DNA from 2 places in the Edaphosphingomonas haloaromaticamans genome. Region 1 is predicted to be linked to the other one. Evidence: riboswitches for the same ligand, from Rfam matches in the RefSeq annotation. Region 1 holds a riboswitch; the other holds the start of a gene.
What was found. Region 1 has a riboswitch for cobalamin ahead of bluB (5,6-dimethylbenzimidazole synthase). Riboswitches for the same ligand answer to the same signal wherever they lie in the genome.
Positions count from the first base shown of each region.

Region 2: it holds a riboswitch for cobalamin, as region 1 does, so the genes downstream of both, BHE75_RS06095 (TonB-dependent receptor plug domain-containing protein) here and bluB (5,6-dimethylbenzimidazole synthase) in region 1, are expected to answer to the same signal.

Region 1 covers NZ_MIPT01000001.1:4,164,911-4,168,311, reverse strand. The annotation lists gene BHE75_RS19330 (2'-5' RNA ligase family protein) at 1-273, shown strand, start outside; gene BHE75_RS19325 (VOC family protein) at 277-702, opposite strand; gene BHE75_RS19320 (alkylphosphonate utilization protein) at 729-1,037, opposite strand; gene BHE75_RS19315 (DUF1428 domain-containing protein) at 1,222-1,575, shown strand; cobalamin riboswitch at 1,621-1,826, shown strand; gene bluB (5,6-dimethylbenzimidazole synthase) at 1,923-2,588, shown strand; partial or broken gene BHE75_RS23565 (ABC transporter substrate-binding protein) at 2,599-3,401, opposite strand, start outside.
Region 2 covers NZ_MIPT01000001.1:1,308,229-1,311,629, reverse strand. The annotation lists gene BHE75_RS06095 (TonB-dependent receptor plug domain-containing protein) at 1-1,501, opposite strand, end outside; cobalamin riboswitch at 1,675-1,920, opposite strand; gene BHE75_RS06090 (hypothetical protein) at 2,022-2,444, opposite strand; gene BHE75_RS06085 (sterol desaturase family protein) at 2,441-3,352, opposite strand; gene BHE75_RS06080 (TetR/AcrR family transcriptional regulator) at 3,377-3,401, opposite strand, start outside.

The DNA.
Region 1 (3,401 bases):
GGCAAGCGCAACCGGGCGCTTGGCGATCTCCACCGCCAGATCGATGCCGGGCTGCGGCGGGCGGGCGTGATGCCGCGCGAAGGCTATGGCTTCAGCCCGCACCTCACTCTCTTCTACCGCATCGGCGCCCCCTTTACCGAGGCGGTCGAGGGTTATCGCTGGGTGGCGCGCGAGCTGGTGTTGGTCCACAGCCTCGTCGGCCTCACCCGCCATCGCATATTGGGCCGCTGGCCGCTCAGGGCCGATCCGGGGCCGCAGCTCAGCCTGTTCTGATGCTCAGAGCCAGCCCGGCGTATGGGCATATTCCAGCTTGATGCCGTCCGGGTCCTCGAAGAACAGGGCGTAATAATCGCCCGAATATTGGGGATAATGCGCCGGCGGATCGAGCACCTTGATCCCCTGCTCCACCAGCAGGGCGTGGAGCCGGTCCACATCCTCGCGGCTTTCCGCCCGCCAGGCGATATGCTGCACGCCCGGCGCATAGCGGCGATAGCCATGGTCCTTCAGCGCCGGATCGCAGGGGATGAGCCCCAGCGACGCGCCGCGTCCCTCGGCCGGCAGGTCCCATTCCGCGCCGCTGCCGCCGGATACCCGGCGGTAGCCCATATATTCCAGCACCGGGCCATAGACGCGGATCGATGCCTCGATATCGCTCACGCACAGGTCGATATGGTGGAATGCCCCGCGATTGGTTCCGGCCATATCGATCTCCCTGTCGCGGCTATGCCTCAGCGCTTCTTCACGAACTCCGCGCGCAGCACCAGGCCCTTGATGCCGTCGTGGCGGCAATCGATCTCCTGCGGGTCGCCGGTCAGCCGGATCGACTTGATCAGCGTCCCGCGCTTCAGCGTCTGGTTCGCGCCCTTCACCTTCAGGTCCTTGATCAGGGTCACCTGGTCGCCGTCCGCCAGCACATTGCCCACCGCGTCGCGCACCTCGACGCCGCCATCGGCCGCGGCCGGGCGGGCCGCCGCTTCCGCCGGGCTGATCCATTCGCCCGTCGCCTCGTCATAGATATAGTCTTCGTCGCCGCTCATGTCGTTCCACCTTGCCCTTGAAGCGGGAAGCCCTAGCGGCACCGGCCGCTTCCCGCCACCCGCGCAGCATAGCATCCGCCCCGCCCGCCGGGAACCGCCGGCTCCGCCCGGCCGTTGCCTTGCCCATGCCGGAAGATGCGCGCCGCCGTCCTTCGCTGCGGCGGCCGATGGAGAGGATGCCGTGATGCCCTATGTCGATGGATATGTGCTTGCCGTGCCGGTCGAGAAGATCGACGAATATCGCGAGATGGCCGTCCGCGCCGGGGAGGTGTGGAAGGAGCATGGCGCGATCGCCTATGTCGAATGCGTGGCGGACGACGTGCCTTATGGCGAGCTGACCTCCTTCCCCCGCGCCGTGCAGCAGAAGGAGGGCGAGACCACCATATTCTCGTGGATCACCTATCCGTCCCGCGAGGCGCGGGATGCGATCAACGCCAAGGTGATGGCCGATCCCCGGCTGAAGGGCCAGATGGATCAGGCGCCCTTCGATCCCCGGCGGATGATCTTCGGCGGCTTCCGTTCGATCGTGGAGCTGTGAGCCGCGTCGAGATGTGATTGGCGAAAGCCGGCGAACAGGATAAGGCGCAGGGCACACGCGCCGGTGCCCCTTCGGGGGCTTCGAAAGGGAATGCGGTGCGGGCGGGTTTTCCGCCTCATTCCGCGGCTGACCCTGCAACTGTAAGCGGCGAGCCCGTGGGCCATATGCCATTGGGGATATCCTCCCCGAGAAGGCGGCCCGCCCGGCCCTGACCCGCGAGCCAGGAGACCTGCCGGCGTGATGTCGCTCTTGCCCCGGCCCAGGGACTGGCCGTGGCGCGGTGCTCCGTCTGGGCGACGTGGGGCGGCGGGCGATGCCGTCGCGGTCGTTTGGGCGGGAGGGAGCATTTGGACGGGACGGCGGGCGGCGCGGACGGGCCGCATTTCGATGAAGGGTTCCGGCACGGGCTGGGCCAGCTTCTGGCCTGGCGGCGCGACGTGCGCCATTTCCGGCCCGATCCGCTGCCGCCCGGCCTGCTCGATGAGCTGCTGGCGCTCGCGCAGCTTGCGCCCTCGGTCGGCAATGCCCAGCCTTGGCGCTTCGTCACCGTCGATTCGCCCGCGCTGCGCGCGGCCCTGGCGGACCATGCCGATGCGGAAGCGCTGCGGGCGGAGGCGGCGCTTGTTGCCGATGCCGCCCGGCTGGATCTCTATCGCTCGCTCAAGCTCCACGGCCTGCGCGAGGCGCCCGGCGTGCTGGCGGTCTTCTCGGATGACGGGCCGGAGGCGGGGCACGGCCTCGGCATCGCCACCATGCCGGAGGCGCTGGCTTATTCCACGGTGATGGCGATCCACACGCTGTGGCTCGCGGCGCGGACGCGGGGCATCGGCCTCGGCTGGGTATCGATCGTCGATCCGGCGGCGGTCCGCGCCATGCTCGACCTGCCCGATCGCTGGCGGATGATCGCCCTGCTCTGCATCGGCTATCCGCTGGCGGCCTCCGACGTGCCCGAGCTTGAACGGCGGGGCTGGCAGGGCCGGCAGGACTGGCGGGGCAATGTCGTTGCGCGCTGAGCTGCCGTGCGCCGCGGATGCGGCCGACCTGCTCGGCCAGGCTGCGCGCCGCCGTCACATAAGCGGGGCCGCCGCACACCGTCCATGCCTGGGGCAGGGCGATGCGCGCAATGCGGCTGAGCGCCGGATGGTGCAGCATCTCGGTGCCCTGGTCGGCGACGGTGCCGGTCGCGCTTTCGACGATCAGATAATCGGGCGCGGCCGCCACCATCTCCTCCAGCGAAACCCGCGCCAGCGGGCCCTTGCCCAGCTTGCCGGCCAGATTGACCAGCCCCACCCGCGCCATCAGGTCGTCGATCAGCGTGCCCGTGCCGGTCATGTAGCCGCGCCGCTGGTAATAAGCGGCGACCTGGCCGTGCCCGTTCGCGGGGATGGTCGCGAGATCGGCCTCCATCCGCCGGATCAGCGCCTCGCCGCGATTGGGATGTCCCACGGCGGCCGCCACCAGCCGGATCTGGGCCAGGATATCGGCATAGCTTTCGGCCGGCGGCAGGTTGACGGTGATCCGCTCCCCGCCCTTGATCGCGGCCAGCAGCTCGCGCCGGCGATAGGGGCTGGCGAGGATCAGGTCGGGCTTGCGCGAAAGCACGTCTTCGGCATTGCCGCGCGCCACCGGCAGCCGGGCGGCCAGCGCCGCGCCGGCCGACATCGCCGGATCGCGGGCGAAGGCGGAAAGCGCGGCGATCTGCCCCGGATCGGCCAGCGCCATCAGATATTGATCGGCGCAGAGGTTGAGCGAAACGATCCGCTGCGGCGGTCCGCTTGCGGCGCCGGCCGTCATCGGCAGGCAGGCGGCGGACATGGCCGCGAGGC
Region 2 (3,401 bases), 2.9 Mb from region 1:
TCATGAAGATGCCGTCGGGATAGGCCGGGTCGTCGTAGCTCACGTCGATCAGATTATCGATCCGCCGCGCGAACAGGCCCGCCTGCCAGCTGACCGCGCCGCCCGCGAACGGCAGCTTGCCGCCCAGCGTTGCGTTGACGTTCAGGCTCTCCTCGGGTGCCAGGTTGGGGTTACCCTTCTCGCAACAGGGATCGATCTGGTAGAGCTGCGAGGCATCGGGCAGCAGGAAGGATGTGCCCCCCACGCCTTCGACATAGAGATTGTCGCTGATGTCGAACCGGCCGGTGACGTTCCACACCGTCTTCTTCGCCCCGCCGGTCTCGTTGTAGCGCAGGCCCGCCGCCAGCCGCGCGCGGCGCGAAAGATCGTCCGTCGTGCGCACCTGGAAGATTCCGGCATGCACATTCTCGCGCGTCTTGCCGATCAGCAGCACATCGTCGCGGCCGTTGAACTTCTGGTAATCATAGCCGACCAGATATTCGAGGCCGCGATGCGGCCGCAGCTTCACCAGCGCGCTGGCGCCGTAATCGCGATATCCCCAGAAGGTGCCGGGCGGGAAGATGGTGATCGGCTCGCCCGTCGCCAGATCGTTGCGGATCTGCACATAGGCGGTCTTCCAGTCGTGATAATAGCCCTTCAGGAAGAACTGGATCGCATCGCTGCCGGTATAGTCCAGCCGGACGCTGGCGATCTCCTCGTTGCGATCGTTGCGGCTCTCGCGCACCAGCGTGGCGTTGGCGTTGTCAAGGTTCGCTTCGGTGTGCTGATATTGCAGGTTCAGGGCGATATCGCCGCCGAAATCATATTGATATTTGCCGCCAACGGACCAGACGTCATAGCCGCGCCTGCGGTCGGTGGCGCTGGGCTCCATCTCGGTGAACGGGCGATATCCCTCCGCCCGGTTGTGCGATGCATAGGCCACGAACCGGTGCCGGCCGATGCTGCCCCGCACATAGCCGTCCAGGCTGGTGCCCGCCCGGCTGTCGACGCTGCCGTTGGCCTGGCCGTTGAAGTCGTCGGTGAACGATCGGGTGACGACGTTGATCACGCCCGCCGCCGCCTGCGTGCCGTAGAACAGGCTCTCTCCGCCCTTCAGCACCTCCACCCGCTCGATCATGCTGGCGGGCAGCGTGTCGTTGGGCGATGTGCCGCCATAAAGCCGGTTGTTGATGCGGATGCCGTCGACGGTCCACAGCACGTCCTTGGTCCGCGATCCCTGCAAGGCCAGGTCGACATAGCTGAACGGCCCGCTCGCCGGGCGGATATAGAGGCCGGGCACGGATTGCAGCGCGGTCGCCACGTCCATGGCCCCGCTGTCGCGCACCTGCCGCTCGGTGACGACCCCGATCGCGCTGCCGTAGCGCGCAATCTCCTGCGGCAGGGTCTGCTCCAGCCCCGCGCCGGTGACGATGATGTCCTCCATATCCCCGGCGTGGGCGATCTGGCTGGAACAGGCGATGACGGCGGCAAGCGCCGCCCTGGAAACGAATTGGGAATACATTCGGGCAAGACCCCGTCCGGCGTCAGCGAACCTGACGGGAGCGTCCGCGTGAACGGCCGGCGCGCATGGCCGGCGGACGCCATTGGCGCCGGGCACGCGAACCGGTGCGGCCCCCGCCGCACGTGCGTCGCTCAGACGGAGTTCCGTGCCACGGCCAGCCCCTGGGCCACAGCAAGAGCGACCAGACGCCGGCAGGTCTCCTGGCTCGCGGGTCATCGCTTGATGCACGGCCTTCCCAGGCCTCGCATGATTTAGCGTCCGGCCCAGTGGCTGCCCGCCCCGGTCATCGGGGGCAGGCGATATGCATCGCGCTCGCCGCTTACAGTTGCAGGGACAGCCGCGGATTTGGGCAGCCGAGGCCGCCCGCACCGCATTCCCTATTAAGCCCCTCTCGGGGCACCGGCGCGATCATGAAGGCATCGTTTCGGATGCCTTCGCGCAGTTCCTTAGGAAAATATGAGGGAATGTCCAACCCTTTTCGGGTGGAGGGGAAGCGCTCCGGGCGCCGCCCCTTGCCCGTTCAGTTCCAGGCGTTCCACACCAGCGCCAGGAAGCCGGCACCGAAGGCGAGGTTCAGGATCGGCAGCCCCTTGAGCGCCTCCCGCGATTCCGGCCTGGCGAAGCGGCGGGCGACCATGCTGGGCGTCCACAGCAGCCACAGCTCGGCCGTGGCGACGGTGATCAGCGCGGCGATGCCCGCCCAATAGCCGTAATCGGCCATCACCATGTCACGCGCGCTGAGCGGCGCCACCGGCACCGCGCCGGTCATCATCAGGCCCACCGTCATCGGCACGGCCAGCACCAGCGGCAGCAGCAGCGCGGGATGGGCGATGAAGCCGGCCAGCCGGCTGCCCTCCAGCGCCGGCACCGAAAGGCGCAAACTCGCCAGCAGCGCGAAAAAGGCGATGACGGCCGCAATCGTCCAGGCGTCCGGCGGCGTCATTCCGCCGCCTCCAGCCCGGCCGCCGGCCGCATGCCCTTGCCCGGCCCGTCCGCCTCGAAGGTCTTGCCCGGCTTGCCGAACAGCACGTTCAGCCTGGTCCGCCAATCCGGCGCGGCGCGGAAATCGCGGGCGAGGTAGCGGAATTCATGCAGCAGGATCGTGCCGGGATTGTTCGAATTCACCGGCCGCGTCAGGCCGTAGACGGGCGGCGTATGATCTTCCAGCCGCTGATAGGTGCCGAACACATGGTCCCAGATGTTCAGAAGCCCGCCATAGTTGCGATCGATGTAGAGCGGGTTGCTGGCATGGTGCACGGCATGGTTGCTGGGCGTGCAGAACAGCCATTCGAACCAGGGCGCGAACCGGCCGACCCGCTCGGTATGGCAGAGCGACTGGAAGGCCGGCGCGCTCATCGCGATCAGCACCAGCACCAGCGGGTTGAAGCCCAGCAGCGCCAGCGGCCCCCAGGCGATGAAGCGATACACGGTCGAAAAGGGCGTGTGCCGCAGGTTGACGGTGAAGTCGTAGATCTCGGCCGAATGGTGGATCGAATGGTCCGCCCACAGGATGCGCACCTCATGGCCGATGCGGTGGAACCAGTAATAGCCGAATTCGCCGACGAGGAAGTAGATGGGCAGCGTCCACAGCTCCACCGGCACGCGCAGCGGCGTGATGTTGTAGAGCATGAACATTCCCGCGATCAGCAGCCCGTTCAGGATCACCGCCTCCAGGAGCGGGCCGAAGGGGAACAGCACGATATTGGCCAGCCCCTCGCCGCCCAGCGGCCGCTTGCCCTCGCGCCAGCGCAGGAAAATCTCCGATATCACGAAGAACAGCAGGAATATGCCCGCCCCCGTGCCATATATGGTGATGGCCTTCGCCACCGTCGTCGCCAGATCGCCTTCCATCCCTCTAACCCGCCTTCTTCTCGCTTATGCCGGTTGGTCCCCTGATGGC